Regions from separate parts of the Pseudarthrobacter leeuwenhoeki genome, predicted to be linked through region 3. Evidence: riboswitches for the same ligand, from Rfam matches in the RefSeq annotation. Region 3 holds a riboswitch; each other region holds the start of a gene.

Region 1 (5,863 bases), on a different contig from region 3:
GGCGACGAGGAGGACGGCTCCGCCCCATTCACCGCCGACGGCGAAGCCCTGGGCGAAGCGCAGGAAGACGAGGAGGGCCGGGGCCCAGTAGCCGATCTGCTGGAAGGTCGGGAGGCAGCCCATCAGGAAGGTGGAGACACCGACCAGGACGATGCTGAGCTGGAGCAGCTGCTTGCGGCCGAACTTGTCGCCGAAGTGGCCAAAGACGATGCCGCCGATCGGACGGGCGACGAAACCAACGGCGTAGGTAAGGAAGGCGGCAATAATGCCGTCCAGTTCCGTGCCGGAGTTGGGGAAGAACGTCTTGCCGAACACGAGGGTGGCGGCCGAGGCGTAGAGGAAGAACTCATACCATTCGACGACGGTGCCGGCCATGGAGGCCGTTACTACCTTCTTGAGTCCGGACGTCTTGACGTCTTCCTCTTCCGGGCGCCTGGCGGCGGCGTTTTGTGTACTCATTTCGACTCCTTCGGTGTCTCCGTCGACACCCTATGGACCTCTGGGCTGTGGACGCCTGTGATTTGTGACACGGGGCATCATTCCCCACGAGTATGGACGCTCGCGACCGTGGCCTCAACGGCCATTAGTGCAGAGCGCATCTGCAAAAATGCACAGCTGGCCTGATTCTCCGGTGCTTCCGTCCACAGATTCGCGCGGGATGTGGCGCAGGATCCGGCGGAGGCTGGGTCAAACTCCCAGTCCGGATGTGCGTTCCAATCCACTGTGGTCCAGGGTGGCTGCCGGTCCGGCAGAAGTCGAGCCGAAGGTCTAGCTGAAGAAGTACCGCCGGAGCTGGCTGTTCAGCTGGCCGATCTCGGTCAGGAAACCGTCGTGCCCGATCGGTGCCTCGATGGTGTGCACGGCAACTTCGCCGGGCAGGGCAGCGGCGAGGGCATGCGACTGGGCCGGGAAGTACAGCCGGTCCGAGTCCACGGCCGCCAGCAGGAACTCCGCCGTGGCGGGAGCCAGGGCCTCGGCGAGGGCACCGCGGCCCCGGCTGATGTCATGGCTCATGAGCGCTTCGGTGATGGCGATGTAGCTGTTCGCGTCGAAGCGGCGGACCAGTTTGTTGCCCTGGTGGTCGAGGTAGCTCTCCACCTGGTAGCGGCCGCGCCCGGCGAGGGATCCGGCTTCCAGCGGGGCCTCGGCGTCCTGGGCGTTCCGGCCGAAGCGTCCGTCCAGCTCCGCGGCCGAGCGGTAGGTGATGTGCGCGATCCGCCGGGCCAGGGCCAGGCCCGCTTCCGGCTCCGGACCTCCGTAGTAGTTCCCGCCCTTGAAGTTGGGGTCCTGCCGGATGGCGAGGGTCTGCGCCTGGGCGAAGGCGATCTGCTCGGCGGTGCTGCTGGCGCCGACCGAAATCACGCCGCAGCGCCGGACCCGCTCCGGGTAGCTGACGGCCCATTCCAGGGCGCGCGCCCCGCCCAGGGAACCGCCGAGCACGGCGTACCAGCTCCGGATGCCCAGGGCATCCGCCAGCCTGGCCTCGGCCTCCGTGGTGTCCCGCAGCGTCACGAGCGGGAACCGTGAGCCCCAGGGTTTTCCGTCGGGCGCCGCCGACGACGGCCCCGTCGAGCCGTAGCAGCCGCCGAGGATGTTGATCGAGACGACGAAGTACTTGTCCGTGTCCACCGGGGCTCCGGGGCCCGCGAGCTGCTCCCACCAGCCCGGCTCCTCGCTGGCGCCCTGCGTGACGTGGGTGTCACCCGTCAGCGCATGCTCGATCAGCACCGCATTGGAGCGGTCCGGGTTGAGGGTCCCCCACGTCTCGTAGCCGAGGGTAGCGTCCGGCAGCAGGGCCCCGGATTCGAGCTTGAGGTCGCCGATCCGGAGGTGCCGGACCGTTCCGTCCGGGACCGGGGCATGGGGGTGGGCGGTCGTGCTTACAGGCACACCCTGGCGGGTGACGGCAATGCTCATGTGAGGACCTAACTTCGCGCTTGCCCGCCGTCAGATGACCGGCAGGCCAGGTCTTCACCCGGGGCACCCCGCCGCAAAAGGAGGGTTGCCGGCCAGCAAGCCGGGGCTGTCACTGGCACTCATGACCTCCACTGAGTGTACGAAATGCGGCGGCCCGGTGGCGAAGATTGTGACGAACTTAAGACTCACCCCGGTCTTGCCGCAGTTAACCCCGGGCCCCGGGGCCCGGGCGCCCCGGGGCCGGGACGCCGGGCGGTGCTCAGGCGGTTTTGGCCGCCCGGAATCCGGCGTCGAGGTCGGCCAGGATGTCGTCGATGTGCTCCAGGCCCACGGAGAGCCGGACCAGGCCGGGATTCACGCCGGCCGCGGTCTGCTGTTCCGGGGAGAGCTGGCTGTGGGTGGTCGACGCCGGGTGGATGACGAGGGAGCGCACGTCGCCGATGTTGGCCACGTGCGAGTGCAGTTCGAGGGCGTCGACGAAGCGTTTGCCCGCCTCGGCTCCCCCGGCAAGGTTGAAGGAAACGACGGCACCGGTCCCCTTCGGGCCGTACTTGCGGCCGCGCTCGTACCAGGGGCTGGACGGCAGCCCCGCGTAGGCGACCGATTCGACGTCGTCCCTGGCCTCGAGCCATTCGGCCACTTTGATGGCGTTGGCGACGTGCCGCTCCATCCGCAGGCTCAGGGTCTCGATGCCCTGGGAGATGAGGAAGGCGTTGAACGGGGACACCGCGGAGCCGAGGTCGCGCAGCAACTGGACGCGCGCCTTGAGGATGAAGGAGAGATTGGCACCGAGGGCACCGTCCGCACCGAGGTCCCGGGCGTAGACCAGGCCGTTGTAGGTGGGGTCCGGGGTGTTGAAGCCGGGGAAACGCTCCGGGTCCCTGCCGAAGTCGAAGTTGCCGGAATCCACGATCACGCCCGCGATCGCGGTGCCGTGGCCGCCAAGGTACTTGGTGGCGGAATGCACCACAATGTCCGCACCCCACTCGATCGGCCGGATCAGGTACGGGGTGGAGAGCGTGTTGTCCACGATCAGCGGGACACCGGCCTCGTGCGCCACCTCCGAGATGCCCTCGATGTCCAGCACATCCTGGCGGGGGTTGGAGACCACTTCGCCGAAGAACAGCTTGGTGTTGGGCTGCACGGCGTCACGCCACTGGGCCAGGTTGTCCGGATCCTCGACGAAGGTGACGGAGATGCCGAACTTCTTCAGCGTGTGCGCCAGCAGGTTGTACGTGCCGCCGTAAAGGCTGGGGCTGGCCACCACATGGTCGCCGGCCTCGGCGACGTTCATGATCGCCAGGGTCTCCGCAGCCATGCCGGAGCTCAGCAGCAGGGCCGCGAGTCCGCCCTCCAGGCTGGCCACCCGCTGTTCCACGGCGTCCTGGGTGGGGTTGCCGATCCGGGTGTAGATGGGAGCCAGTTCGGCAAGGGCGAAGCGGTTGGCGGCGCTTTCGGCGCTGGGGAAGACGAACGACGTCGTCTGGTAGATCGGCAGTGAGCGGGCGCCGGTGACGCTGTCCGGCTCCTGGCCGGCGTGGATCTGGCGGGTTTCAAAGGACCAGGCACTGGACATTGGGACACTCCTCAAGGGGCTGGGCCCAGGCATCCCGCGAACTCGTTGGCCCGGGACTGCACTGGTGCCGCGCTTGCCGTCCGGCGGATGCCGGTCGGCCAGGTCTTCACCCGGGGCACCCCACCGCGTGACGAGGGTTGCCGACCAGCAAGCCGGGGCTGTGTGCTGGCACTCATGACCTGCAACCAGTCTAGGAACCGGTTCCGGTTGTGGATGCCTTTGTGACACGAACATGAAGTTTCACGTCCGGTGGGACAGGAAAGCCCTGCCGTCCGCCGAGGTGACGCGGATCAGTGCCGGCGGGGATCCCCGAAAATGACATCCCACCACGGTTAGGAGATCCTAAGCTGAGAGCCGCATCACAAAGTGCCAAGATGAGGGCATGCGCATGGATCACGTCTCTTACGCCTGTGAACAAGATGGCCTAGCTGCCACCACCGAACGAATTGCGTCTGCCCTCGGCGTCGAAGCCGTGAAGGGCGGAGTACACCCCAGATTCGGGACCCGCAACATGATCATCCCGCTCGCGGGACACAAATATGTCGAGATCGTGGAGGTCCTGAACCACCCCGCGTCCGACAAGGCCCCCTTCGGCCAGGCCGTCCGCGCCCGCTCCGAAGCAGGCGGCGGCTGGATGGGCTGGTGCGTTGAAGTTGACGACCTTGCCCCGTTCGAGGAGCGGCTCGGCCGCGCCGCCGTCAACGGCAACCGCAAGTTCCCGGACGGCCGTGAGCTGGTCTGGAAGCAGATCGGCATCCTCGGACTCATCTCCGATCCCCAGGTCCCCTACATGCTCAAGTGGGAAGGCGATCCGGACCTCCACCCGTCGAAGGCCTACGAGAGCAACGTCAAGATGTCCGCCCTGACGATTGCCGGTTCGGCGCAGCGTGTCACCGAATGGCTCGGCGTCCCGGTCGAGAAGCCGCTGGAAGACGTGGCCGTGAACTGGCTCGCCCCCCGCGGGACGCCCGGCATCCTGTCCGTCACGTTCGAGACGGCTTCCGGAGCCGTTACGATCTGACGCTTCACCGCCCCACACTTCGGCCGCCATCAGCGGGTGCCAATGACGTCACCCACCGATGGCGGCCGATACTTTTTAAAGCCCCAGCCCCAGCCCCGCCCCCGCCCGGAGGTGCACGGCCCGGCCCGGCCCGGAGGTGCGCGGCCCCGCCCGGCGTCCCGCACTGCAGGGCAACGCGGGGTCACATCGCGCCCGTCCGGAGGCCCCGGATGGGCGCGATGTGACCCCGCGTTGTTTTGTCGCGTTGTTTTGTCGCGTTGTTTTGTCGCGTTGTTTTGTCGCGTTGTTTTGTCGCGTTGCTTTATGCAGACTCAGCCGAGGCCGATGGACCGGCCGAAGAGGCTGAAGCCGACGAACGCCACGATGTCCAGCACGGCGTGGGCGATCACGAGCGGCATCAGCCGGCGGGTTTTGGTATAGGCGTACGCGAAGATGACGCCCATGATGGCGTTGCCGATGAACGGCCCGAAGCCCTGGTAGAGGTGGTAGCTGCCGCGCAGCATGGAACTGGCGAAGATGGCCAGCGGCAGGCTCCAGCCGAGCTTGGGGAGCCGGTCCAGCAGGTAACCCACCACGATCACTTCCTCCACGATCCCGTGGCGGATCGCGGAGAGGACCAGCACCGGCACGGTCCACCAGTAGGAATCCAGCGCGCTGGGGATGATCGCCGTCGTGATGCCCAGCGCCCGGCCCGCGGCGTACAGTCCCAGGGACGGGATGCCGATCAGCGCCGCCAGGCCGAACCCCTGCAGCAGGTCCCTGCCGGGGCGGGCGAAATTGAGGCCCAGCTTCTGGAACGCCGTGACGCCGCGGCTGCCGCCTCCGGACGGGCCAGACGTGCGGTGGTCCGTGAGGAAATAGAGTGCCAGGACCACCGGCACCAGGGCGAAGAGGATGTCCAGCAGCTGGTAGGTGAGATCGAAGTATTCGCGGCTGCTTTGCGACCGGTTCAGGGTGGAGCTGCCCTCCGCCAGCGGCGCCCGGGTCAGCTTGTCCAGCAGCTGAACGACCGAGTACACGGCGGACTGCCCCAGGGACAGGCCCAGGACAATCCAGACTTCTAACCGCAAACGGCGGCGGGCGGGAACGAGCATGTTCCTATCTTGCCCGGTCTTGGCTTGCGCTGCCCGCCCGGCGTTCACGCCTATGCTTGGGGTTTATGAGTGCGCCCGGGAAAATCATCATGATCCGGCACGGCCAGTCCGCGGCCAACGCCGACACCTCGATCTACAACCGGGTGCCCGATTACCGGATTCCGCTGACCGTCCTCGGCGTGGAGCAGGCCCGGGCGGCCGGCGAGCAGGTCCGGCGGCTGCTGGACGGCCGTCCGGTGTGCGTGTACGTCTCCC
Region 2 (5,863 bases), on a different contig from region 3:
GGCCCGCGTTATCGGCGGCACCCAGGTCGGAGCGGGCGTGCTCTTTGCGCTCGGCAAGTCGGCACGCCTCGCAGCCACCCTCCTGGCCGTCATCTCCGCGCTCAACGGCTACGTTGAATGGCGCAGCGCCGACATCACCTCCAAAGAGGGCCGCGACGCCCGCCGCAAGCAGCTGCTCAAGAACGTCTCACTGACCGGCGGGGTGCTGCTGGCCGCCGTCGACACAAACGGCCGGCCCAGCCTCGCCTGGCGCGCCGAGCACCTCGCTTCGGACGTGAAGAAGTCCACCGGCCACCTCGCCGCGGACGTCAAGAAGACCACCGGCCACCTCACCGCGGACGTCAAGAAGACCACCGGCAGGCAGCTGAAGAAAGCCGACAAAGCCGTACGCAAAGCTGTAGACCACACCGTCGGAGCCTAAAACAGCAATGACAGGCACCACCCCCACCGCAGCTGCCCGCTCCCTGACGGCCGCAGGCGCGCCGCACTGGCGGGCGCCGTTCGCCGGACAGCCGCTCGACGCAACGGTCACCGTTCCGGGATCCAAGTCCCTGACGAACCGGTACCTGGTGCTGGCCGCCCTCGCCGACGGACCCTCGCGGTTGCGTGCCCCGCTGCATTCCCGTGACTCCGTGCTCATGATCGAGGCGCTGCGGCAGCTCGGGGCCACCATCACGGAAGTTCCGGGGGACGGCGATTTCGGTCCCGACCTGGCCATCACGCCCATCAGCCCGGACGCCGCCGGGGCCCGGACCGGCATCGACTGCGGACTGGCCGGGACGGTCATGCGGTTCGTTCCGCCCGTGGCGGCCCTGCGCCGGGGAGTGACACTGTTCGACGGCGACCCGCACGCGCGCAATCGCCCCATGGGGCCGATCATCGAGGCGCTCACCGGGCTGGGCGTCGCCGTCACCGCACCCGACGGCGGCCCCGCCTCCGCGCTGCCGTTCGCCGTCGACGGCACCGGCGAAGTGCGGGGCGGCCACCTCGTCATCGACGCCAGCGCTTCCTCGCAGTTCGTGTCCGCGCTGCTCCTGACCGGAGCCCGCTTCACGGAGGGACTGCACCTCGAGCACCGGAGCAGGGACCTCGCCGGGAAGCCCGTCCCCAGTCTGGACCACATCAACATGACCGTCGCCGTGCTCCGCGGAGCCGGGGTGTCCGTGGACGATTCCCGACCGAACCACTGGATCGTCTCCCCCGGGCCGATCCGCGCCTTTGACCTCAGGATCGAACAGGACCTCTCCAATGCGGGCCCCTTCCTTGCGGCGGCCCTGGCCACCCGCGGGACCATCCGCATCCCCAACTGGCCGGCCCGGACGACGCAGGTCGGCGATCTGTGGCGCAGCATCCTCACCACGATGGGGGCATCGGTGACGCTCACAGACGGCACCCTGACCGTCACCGGCGGCCCGGAAATCAAGGGCGCGGACTTCGACAAGACCAGCGAACTCGCCCCCACGGTGGCCGCGCTCTGCGCCCTGGCCAGCGGCCCCTCGCAGCTGAGCGGCATCGCCCACCTCCGCGGTCACGAAACAGACCGGCTGGCCGCTCTCGTCGCCGAGATCAACCGACTGGGCGGCGACGCCGAGGAAACCTCCGACGGCCTCATCATCCGGCCCGCACCGCTGCACGGCGGTGTTGTCCACAGCTACGCCGACCACCGCATGGCCACGGCCGGCGCCGTTCTGGGCCTGGCCGTTCCCGGCATCGAGGTCGAGGACATTGCGACCACCGCCAAGACCATGCCCGGCTTCCCGCAGCTGTGGGAGTCCATGCTCGCCCAGGGCACCGCCGGCAGCGCAGCCCCCGCAGAGGTCTCCGCCGCAGGCCCGGCCCCGGCAGAGAAGGACACCGCCCGTGGCACGCAGCACTGACTCCTGGGACGAATCCGACGTCCGGATCCGCCCCAACAAGAAGGGCACGCGCCCCCGCACCAAGGACCGGCCCGCCTACGACGACGCCGTCACGGGGCGGATCATCACCGTTGACCGCGGACGCTACACCGCCGTCGTCGCCGAGGGCACCCCGGAAGAACGCAAGATCATCGCCGCCCGGGCCCGGGAACTGCGCCGCAACCCCGTCGTCGCCGGCGACTTCGTCTCCCTCGTCGGGGACGTCAGCGGCGAACCGGACACCCTGGCACGGCTGGTCAAGATCCAGGACCGCAGGACGCTGCTGCGGCGCAGCGCCGACGACACCGACCCGATCGAGCGCGCCGTCGTCGCCAATGCCGACACGCTGGTGATCGTGGTGGCGGCCGCCAATCCGGAGCCCCGGACCGGGTTCATCGACCGCGCCCTCGTGGCCGCGTACGACGCCGGAATCGAACCGTTGCTGCTCGTCACCAAGGCCGACGTCAAGGATCCCGCGGAACTCCTCTCCAACTACCAGCACCTTGCCTTCCCGGTGATCATCTCCAGGACGGCGGACTCCGCCGCGTCCGGCATCGATGCCCGCTCGGATGACGGGCTCTCGGCCCGTCTGGACAAGGACGCAGTCTCCCAGCTGCGCGCCCACCTCGACGGGAAGGTCACCGTCATGCTGGGCCACTCCGGCGTCGGCAAGTCCACCATGGTCAACGCCCTGACCGGCGCCGAGCGCGCCACCGGCGGCGTCAACGCCGTGACCGGGCGCGGCCGCCACACCTCCTCCTCCGCGCTGGCCCTCAAGGTCAATGATGCGCCGCCGGGAAGCTGGATCATCGACACCCCCGGCATCCGATCCTTCGGCCTGGCCCATGTGGACCCCGACCGGATCCTGCGGTCCTTCCCCGATCTTGAGCCCGGCACCGACGGCTGCGAGCGGGGCTGCAAGCACGATTCCAGCGCCGTGAACTGCGGCGTGGACGCCTGGGTGGCCGCCGGCCATGCGGGTGAGTCCGGCCCCGCCCGGCTCACCTCACTCCGCCGCCTGCTGGGGACCGACCCGCGGATGGAAGCCCAGGACGTCAAGGAACTGGGCACCGTCTCCTAGTCCGGGAGGGGGGCTGTCCGGCCCTCAGCCGGCCCGCGCCGGGCCCGCTCCTGCGGCGCAGCCACGTGGCCTCCCGCCCCGCAGCCCGCTTTGGCGGTAGTTTGGAACCATGAGTCAACCCGCTTCGAGCTACAACGATGACCTGCGCCTTGCCCATGTACTGGCAGATTCCGTAGATTCCCAGACCATGAGCCGCTTCAAGGCACTCGACCTTCGGATTGAGACGAAGCCGGACCTGACGCCGGTGACCGACGCCGACAAATCGGTCGAGGAGGCCATCCGCGGCCAGCTGTCCCGCTCCCGTCCGCGCGACGCCGTCCTCGGCGAGGAGTTCGGCAGTTCCGGCCATGGCTCCCGCCGCTGGATCATCGACCCGATCGACGGGACCAAGAATTTCGTCCGCGGCGTCCCGGTCTGGGCCACGCTGATTGCCCTCGTCGACGAGGGTGAGCCGGTTGTCGGCGTCGTGAGCGCGCCGGCGCTGGGCAAGCGCTGGTGGGCCGCCAAGGGCGCCGGGGCATACATGGGCCGTTCGCTGGCGGCCGCCACCCGGCTGAAAGTCTCCAACGTCTCCAAGCTCTCGGACGCCTCCCTGTCGTATTCCAGCCTGGGCGGCTGGAAGCAGCGCGGCAACCTCGACGAGTTCCTGGACCTCACCGAGAAGGTCTGGCGCACCCGCGCGTACGGCGATTTCTGGTCCTACTGCCTCGTGGCCGAAGGTGCTGTCGACATCGCCTGCGAGCCCGAACTGAACCTCTACGACATGGCCGCGCTGGTCCCGATCATCACCGAGGCCGGGGGACGCTTCACCTCCCTCGAAGGCGAAGACGGCCCGTTCGGCGGCAACGCCCTGGCCACCAACTCCATCCTGCATTCGGAGGTCCTCAAGCGCCTCAACCCGGACCTGGACGACCTGCTCTAGGCACCTCCGGGGCGTTCCGCAGTCCCCGGACCGTGTCCCGTAACAAAGCACTTCACATTCCTGCCCCGCCTTTTGGGCGGCAGCAGGCATGACCTACGCTCGAAGCAGGTCACGAGTGCCAGCGCGAAACCCCGGTTTGCTGGCCGGCAACCCTCCATTCGCGGCGGGGTGCCCCGGGTGACGACCTGGCCGGTCCGGAACGGACCCGGCAAGCGCGGATCCCCGGCGTGTGGGGTCCTATTCGAGCGAGGTCCCATGACGACTGCCACCATTCCCGCCAGCCCTGAAATCCGGACCGGCTCCAGCCAGGCCCGTCCCGACCCGCGGTTCACCGTGGCCCGCCGGCCGCTGGCCGCAGTGACCGGCGCCGAGATCCAGGCACCACTGATCCAGGGCGGACACGTCCGCTACGCCAACCTGGACTACGGCGCCTCGGCCCCTGCCCTGTCCGTGGTCTCGGCCTACCTCAATGAGATCCTGCCGTTCTACGCCAGCGTCCACCGCGGCGCCGGCTACGCCTCGCAGATCAGCACCTCGGTCTATGAGAACGCCCGCACCATCGTCCGGGAGTTCGTGGGCGGCCGGCCAGACGATGCGGTGATCTTCACCCGGAACACCACCGATTCGCTGAACCTGCTGGCCGGCTGCCTGCCCGCCGCCGGCGGCGGGCACACCGGCGAGGTGCTGTACCTCGACATCGAGCACCATGCCAACCTGCTGCCGTGGCAGCGCGTCCCGCACCGCAGCGTCATCGCCGCCGCCACGCTCGCGGCCACCCTGGAACTGCTCCGCGCGGAGCTCGCGCCCGGCGGCGTCAGCCTGCTCGCCGTGACCGGCGCCTCCAACGTCACCGGTGAGATCCTGCCGATCCGGGCCCTGGCTGCCCTGGCCCACGACTACGGCGCCAGGATCGTCGTCGACGCCGCCCAGCTGGCGCCGCACCGGCGGATCGACATCGCCGCGGACGACGTCGACTACCTCGCCTTCTCCGGGCACAAGCTCTACGCACCGTTCGGCGCCGGGGTCCTGATCGGCCGTCCCGACTGGCTCGACGCCGGTACCCCGCACCTGGCCGGCGGCGGAGCCGTGCAGGACGCCCGGATTGACAGTGTCAGCTGGACCACCGGCCCCGCCCGGCATGAAGGCGGTTCCCCCAACGTCCTCGGCGCCGCCACCCTGGCCCGGGCCACCCAGGTGATCGCCGGCCTGGACGTGGACCAGTGGCACGCGCACGAGAACGCGATCCGCTCCTTCCTCATCGAGGGCCTCGCCCGGATCGACGGCGTGACGGTGCACCAGATCTTCTCGGACAGTGCGTCCTTCGACTCTCCGGCAGGCACCGGGCCCGGCACCACCGCGGGTACCGGCACGATCGGCGTCGTCAATTTCTCGGTGGAAGGCTACGACGCGGGCCTCGTGGCGGCCTACCTGTCAGCCGAACACGGCATCGGGCTGCGGGACGGCCGCTTCTGCGCGCACCCCCTGCTGCGGCGGCTCGGGCTTCCCTCGGGCTCGCTGCGTGCCAGTTTCGGCGTGGGTTCCCGGCTGGAGGACGCCCAGCGGCTGCTCGCCGCCCTCCAGGAGCTGCGCCGGGCCGGCCTCGGCTGGGACTACGTCGTTGATGCCGGGCGCTGGGTGCCGTCCAACGACACCCGCAGCTACCCGCACTGGGCCCCCAACACGCCCGGCACCGCCGGCGCGGCCCCCTGCAGCCAGGACTGAGAGCACCACGGGGGTCCCGGCGGGGAATCCCCGGCGCTGCCGGGTGCGGTAAATTCGAAAGGTACCCATCCGGACCTGCCCAAGGAGATCGCACGTGGCACGCGGTGGACCCAAACTGCATGAGGAACGCCGCCAGGAGCTGGGCCAGAGTTTCCAGGACGGCGGGGAACACTACGAGCGCGTCCGCCCCGGGTACCCCGCCGATTCGGCGCACTGGCTGATCCCGCCGGGCGCGAAGGACGC
Region 3 (5,863 bases):
CTTTGTGGAGTCTCCGGAGGAAGGCGTGGCCGTGATGGACCGGATCCGCGACAAGCTCGCCGTTCTGATCGCCCTCAGCGCTAACTCCCCTTACTGGAACGGTGCGGAAACAGGGTTCGAAAGCTACCGCACCCAGGCGTGGAACCGCTGGCCGGGGTCGGGTCCCACCATGATCTTCGGCAGCCTGCCGGTCTACCGGCGGCTGGTGACCCGGCTGGTGGAAAGCGGCGTCCTGATGGACGAGGGGATGGTCTACTTCGATGCGCGGCTGTGCCGGCATCATCCCACCGTGGAGATCCGGGTCGCCGATGTCTGCCTGCGGGCCGAGGACGCAGCCCTGATGGCCGTGCTGGTGCGCGCGCTCGTCGAGTCGGCGTCCCGGGAATGGAACGACGGCGTCGATCCCGCCCCGGTGCCGACGCTGCTGCTGCGGATGGCCGCCTGGCAAGCCAGCAACTGCGGACTCCGGGGCCAGCTGCTGGACTTCGGAACCTTCACCCCGGCGCCGGCCGCGGACGTGGTCCACGCACTGGTGGACTTCGTGGCCCCGGTGCTCCAGGAGCAGGGCGAGCTGGACCTGGTGCGAGCGGGCGTCGGCCGGATCCTGGCGGAGGGCACCGGTTCGCAACTGCAGCGGGAGCCGTTCCACGCAGGCGGGCTGGCCGCCGTCGTCGAACGGGCCGTCACCGTGTCCGTGGAGGGAACCGTTACCGGGGACCCGGCCGACCAAAGCTCGTCCCTGGGCCGGGTCCGCCGCGGCTGACCCTTCACCACGGACCGGAACAGCGCTAGACCTGCTTGAGCGCCTGGCCGAGGTCCCGGGTCAAGTCCTCGACGTCCTCGAGGCCCACAGAGAGGCGCACCACGCCGTCACTGAGCCCGATCGCCGCTCGGCCCTCGGGCCCCATGGCGCGGTGCGTGGTGGTAGCGGGGTGGGTGATGAGCGACTTCGAATCGCCCAGGTTGTTGGAGATGTCGATGATCCGCAGCGCATCCAGCAGCGCGAAGGCGGCCTCTTTCGCCGAACGCCCGGGGGACGGGGAGAGCTCGAAGGTCAGCACGGTGCCCCCGGCCTTCATCTGCCGGGCGGCCAGTTCGAACTGCGGGTGGGACGGCAGCAGCGGATACTTGACGCATCTGACCGCGGGCTGCCCCTCAAGCCATTCGGCCAGCCGCAGCGCGGAGGTGGAGGAGTGGTTCACACGCAGGGCCATGGTTTCCAGACCCTTGGTGAGCACCCAGGCGTTGAACGCGGAGAGTGCCGGGCCGGTGTGGCGCATGAGCTGCTTGACCGGGCCCTCGATGAACTCCTTGGTGCCCAGGATCGCGCCGCCGAGCACCCGGCCCTGGCCGTCGATGTGTTTGGTCCCCGAATACACGATCACATCCGCGCCGAACTCCCCGCAGCGCTGCAGCAGGGGGGTGGCAAAGACGTTGTCGACGACGACCGTCGCCCCGGCGGCGTGCGCCAGCTCGCTGACGGCGGCGATGTCCACGATTTCCTGCATCGGGTTCGACGGCGATTCGAAGAAGACCGCCGTCGTCGGTTCGGACAGCGCGGACCGCCACTGCTCCAGGTCCGGGCCGTCCACAAAGACCGTCTCGACGCCCCAGCGGGGAAGGATTTCGTTGAGGATCACGAAGCAGGATCCAAACAGCGAACGGGCCGCGACTACCCGGTCGCCGGCGGCCAGCAGGGCGCCGAGGGCAGTGAAGACTGCGGACATGCCCGAGGCGGTGGCAAAGCAGGCCTGGGTGCCCTCGAGCAGCCGAAGCCGTTCCTGGAAGGTGGCCACCGAGGGGTTGCCGAAGCGGGAGTAAACGAAGCGCTCGTCTTCGCCGGTGAAGGCGCGCTCCGCGGCGGCCGCGGACTCGTAGACGAAACCGGAGTTCAGGAAGACCGGTTCGGACGTTTCCTGGAAGCCGGTGCGGTCGAGTCCGCCGCGGACGGCCTGCGTGTCGGCGCTCCAGCCGGCGGCGTCAGGGTTGAAGGCCACCTAGTGCTTTCCAAGCTTGCTGGGCAGGCCGCGGTTCTTCCAGCCGTTGACGGTGCGTTCGCCGTCGCGGTCCGGTTCGCCTTCGAAGCCCTCGAGGACGTTGTAGGAGGTGAATCCCGCCTCCGTCGCGGCGATCGCCGCGGCGATGGACCGCGCGCCCGAACGGCAGAGGAATACCAGTTCTGTGCCTCCGGCCGCGGGGGCCTGTTGTTCCAGTTGCAGCTTCAGCTGTTCTATGAACCGCGCATTGGGGATGCCGCCGGCCAGGTTCCACTGGATGAAAAGCGGGTCGTTCCGCCTGGTGCCCGCGGCAGCGGTGTCCGGGATGCCGATGTGGGCCCATTCACCCTCGGTGCGGACGTCCACCAGGATGGCGCCATCCTCAAGCTTGGCCCAGGCCTGAAGCGGGCTGAGGTCCCCGGCGTAGCTCACGCGTGGCCCTCGCCGTCGAACTCGAGATCATCCACGGCAGTGGCGACGGCGGCATCGGCGCTGGCGATCGCCGCCGGCAGCACGACGGCCTGCGCCACGATGACGCTGCTGCCGTTGAACGTGGCGGACGGGTTGCCGTGCAGCACGTAGCCCTCGGCGAGGGCGGCCGAGACGCGCTCGCAGAAGGCGCGGTCATCGGGGCCGGTGAACAGGCGGTACGCCAGTTTCTCCCCGGCGGCACCGGGGACTGCGGGGGACGGGGCGGGTGCTGTCCCGGGGACAGCGGGGGCGGACGCGTCAGGCATGACGGATCTCCTTCTTTCACGCTTGCAGCTCGAATGGTCGATATGCCGAGTATTCACCTGAAGCACCCCGCCGCGGAAAGGAGGGTTGCCGACCGGCCAGTCAGGGCTTGGCGCCGGTTCTCATTACTCACCAAAAACCTAACACCTGCGACGCCGGCCAGCACCGCCACCGGCGTCATCCTAGGTAACCGTGAGCCAGCTCCCCACACCCAGCTTGCTCAATGGCGTTTCCGCCTTCTGGTGATGACGTAGGCGCCGGTCAGGACCGCGAAAGCGCCTACCGCAGCGGCCAGAATTCTTGCTGGCGGCTGCGTGATAGCGGGCTCGGGGCTTGACGTCTTCCCTGAACCGTCAGCTGGCGGGATGGCGGGCTGGGCGCTTGACGACTTCCCTGAACCGTCAGATGGCGGGATGGCGGGCTGGGCGCTTGACGACTTCCCTGAACCGTCAGATGGCGGGGCCTTCGTGGGTTTCGTGCCCTGAGCGAACACCGCGGGCTCCACTCCCATAACGATCCGGTCGCCTGGCGTTGCACTCTTAAGGAGCCGGGTCACCGTGGGGAGGTCGGTGGAAATGCATCCAAAGGTGGGGGAATTTCCGGCGTGCAGGAAGATGGCGAAGGAAGCGCCCTGCACCGTGGGCATATCAGGTTCACGGTTCCAGTTGATGACTGCCGCCTGCTCGTAGTCGCCCTCCCGAAGGTAGAACCAAAGGTCTTCGTCGGCACCGCCATCCCGACCTTCAAAGTACTGGTTGTACGTCGGACCGGGTTCCCCGCCCCACCGCGAGTTGCGGTTAATAGTGTGGTACTTGAGTGCCGTTCCAGGATTTTTCCTGCCAAGCGCCTCGGTGAAGGAGAAGGACCCCGACGGCGAGAAGAGCGTGTCCTGCCACATTTTGCCCGGCGGGGCGAAACCGGATCTGCCCGCGAAACCCGTGCTTTGCCACTCCTGGATATACCCTGCACGAGTGCTGACGCACCCCGTAATGAGGACTTTTATGTCGCCATACGATTTCGCAGTGGCGAACGTCACCCGGCCCACTCCGTTGGTTGGGAACTGCACTTCGCCCGCGTTCAATCGCTCGCACGGGTTGGTCACCAGCCGGCCAGGAGGCGCGGCTGGGGCCGGAGCCGCCGAAAGACCCAGCACCGCTGCAATGGCAATAAGTGCTGTCACCAGAAGACTCATATTAGCTATCGCGGACCGCGCTGAACGCCAGCGCCGGCAGACGTGGGTACTCCGTCCCGTGCGCTGTCCTGGGGATCAGTCTCAGCCCCGGGGCCAGGGACTGCAGCGGAGTTCGCCGCCGCGTCTGCAGGGGCGTTATTCTCGAGCACCCGCTTGCGCGCCCGGTTGGCGCCGCTGGACACCAGGCGTTCCAGAGGGCCCTGCTTGCCTGCCGTTACGTTCCTCCAGATGATGGCGAAGAGCGCCGCCACGACCGTATGGATGGCCAGGGCTACCACGGTCCGGTTCTGGAGGAAGCCCGTGGCAAGGACTACGAGGTGCGCTGAGTACAGGGTCAGCGTCATTCCGCCCATTGCAGCCAGCGGCATGAGCGCCGCTGGTGCTTTGTTGGCGAGGATCAGCATGGCGCCCAGGACCACCGCGGCGATGCCGATGGTGTTGAGAAGTTCCATTGGCGTGGATGAATACGGTGACAGGATCGCCAGCCACCACCACGACGTCGTCGGGAGCGTGGGAAGAGGCCCCCAGGTCTGCACGTCGCGAATTCCTTCGGCGCCCAGCCATGGGGTGGATTCCAGCAGGCGGGCGCTGCCCCCGAGGGGCCCCATCAGGAGTGCGGAGACCAGCCATGAGCCTACTGCGAGTCCGAGCCCGCCGAGAGCCACTCTGACCTGCACCGCATGGGAACCCAGGTCAAGCCTGCCAAGCGCAAGGCCTGCGCAGACATAGGCCATCCAGGGGATGGCGGGGTAGGAGCCGCCTACCAACAGGTCCGAAACGGTCGCCGGGGGCATTGTCACGAGGGAGGCGAATGTTGGATCGACTCCGTCAAGGTTTGGCAATTGGTCGCGTACCGCCTGCATGAAAATGGGCCCGAGTACGGCAAAGCCAAGGGCGGCGGCCGCGAGTACGCGGGGGCCCTGCCCCAACAACGGAACCGCCATCAGGAACAGTGTCCCGTAGTAGGCCAGGATGATGGCGGCCGGCGGGTTGAGGGAGGCGAGGAGCAGGCCGATGGAGAGGATGATGATGGCCCGTACTGCCAGGGACGCCTTCGCCGCCGTGAGCGCCCTACCCGTGAGCGGCGTCATCCTGCCTGCGGTGAAGGTCAACGAAATCCCGGCAAGCAGGGCGAACAGACCAGCCGATGTGCCTGACAAAATGGTCCAGGCCAACGTCGGCTGGAAGTTCTCGTCAAACCCATCCAGGATGTGGATAGCCATCATGCCGATCAGGGCGATTCCCCGGGCGACGTCGACGCCGATGAGGCGCTGCTTTTTGGTCGATGTCATGACAGTTCCTTGCTCAAGGTGATTCCTAGGCGGGTCATACGGGTTGTGAGGATGGAACCCTCGCGGATGCCATATCCAGCATCAGGACTTGGGTCTCTTCATCAGTGAGACCGACCATCGGCAGCCGCACCGGACCGCCAGGAAGGCCCTGGCAGGCCAGTGCTGCTTTGACAGAAGCGGCGGCGGGGGCACGAAACATCCCTCGGTAGACCGGCAGCAGCTCACGGTGAATTTCAAGTGCCTCTGCGACTCGTCCCTGCGTGTAGCACTCAAGGAGGTCGCGCAATCGGTTGCCCACGACGTGGCCCACCACGGAAACGAATCCCGCGGCGCCGATGGAAAGCAACGGCAGGTTCAGCGCGTCGTCCCCCGAGTAGTAGGCAAGGTTCGTTCGCTCCATCACCCAGGCGGACGACTCCAAGTCGCCTTTGGCGTCCTTGACCGCAAGGATACGGGGATGCTCGGCAGCCGCAACGAAAGTATCTGGCTCGATCGCGACCCCCGTCCGCTTCGGGATGTCGTAAAGCATCACCGGAAGTGGGGTGCTGTCAGCAATGGCCATGAAGTGTTCGAGGATTCCCCGCTGTGAGGGGCGCGAATAATACGGCGCGACCACCAGCAGGCCATCCGCTCCCTGCGATGCGGCG

What was found. Region 3 has a riboswitch for S-adenosylmethionine ahead of ACZYX4_RS13685 (DUF1737 domain-containing protein). Riboswitches for the same ligand answer to the same signal wherever they lie in the genome.
Region 1: it holds a riboswitch for S-adenosylmethionine, as region 3 does, so the genes downstream of both, ACZYX4_RS04430 (bifunctional o-acetylhomoserine/o-acetylserine sulfhydrylase) here and ACZYX4_RS13685 (DUF1737 domain-containing protein) in region 3, are expected to answer to the same signal.
Region 2: it holds a riboswitch for S-adenosylmethionine, as region 3 does, so the genes downstream of both, ACZYX4_RS03280 (aminotransferase class V-fold PLP-dependent enzyme) here and ACZYX4_RS13685 (DUF1737 domain-containing protein) in region 3, are expected to answer to the same signal.

Annotation. Positions count from the first base shown of each region.
Region 1 is NZ_JBVAYY010000004.1:37,141-43,003, reverse strand. Features, by position in the region: gene ACZYX4_RS04440 (MFS transporter) at 1-459, opposite strand, end outside; gene metX (homoserine O-acetyltransferase MetX) at 769-1,917, opposite strand; SAM riboswitch class IV at 1,929-2,044, opposite strand; gene ACZYX4_RS04430 (bifunctional o-acetylhomoserine/o-acetylserine sulfhydrylase) at 2,177-3,493, opposite strand; SAM riboswitch class IV at 3,558-3,673, opposite strand; gene ACZYX4_RS04425 (VOC family protein) at 3,876-4,514, shown strand; gene ACZYX4_RS04420 (CPBP family intramembrane glutamic endopeptidase) at 4,826-5,608, opposite strand; gene ACZYX4_RS04415 (histidine phosphatase family protein) at 5,674-5,863, shown strand, end outside.
Region 2 is NZ_JBVAYY010000003.1:42,134-47,996, reverse strand. Features, by position in the region: gene ACZYX4_RS03300 (DoxX family protein) at 1-421, shown strand, start outside; gene aroA (3-phosphoshikimate 1-carboxyvinyltransferase) at 429-1,877, shown strand; gene rsgA (ribosome small subunit-dependent GTPase A) at 1,861-2,976, shown strand; gene hisN (histidinol-phosphatase) at 3,086-3,898, shown strand; SAM riboswitch class IV at 4,006-4,119, shown strand; gene ACZYX4_RS03280 (aminotransferase class V-fold PLP-dependent enzyme) at 4,154-5,620, shown strand; gene ACZYX4_RS03275 (class I SAM-dependent methyltransferase) at 5,715-5,863, shown strand, end outside.
Region 3 is NZ_JBVAYY010000014.1:45,078-50,940, forward strand. Features, by position in the region: gene ACZYX4_RS13670 (glutamate--cysteine ligase 2) at 1-763, shown strand, start outside; gene ACZYX4_RS13675 (O-succinylhomoserine sulfhydrylase) at 789-1,997, opposite strand; gene ACZYX4_RS13680 (rhodanese-like domain-containing protein) at 1,998-2,429, opposite strand; gene ACZYX4_RS13685 (DUF1737 domain-containing protein) at 2,426-2,734, opposite strand; SAM riboswitch class IV at 2,748-2,862, opposite strand; gene ACZYX4_RS13690 (hypothetical protein) at 2,953-3,768, opposite strand; gene ACZYX4_RS13695 (heparan-alpha-glucosaminide N-acetyltransferase domain-containing protein) at 3,930-5,216, opposite strand; gene dapA (4-hydroxy-tetrahydrodipicolinate synthase) at 5,251-5,863, opposite strand, start outside.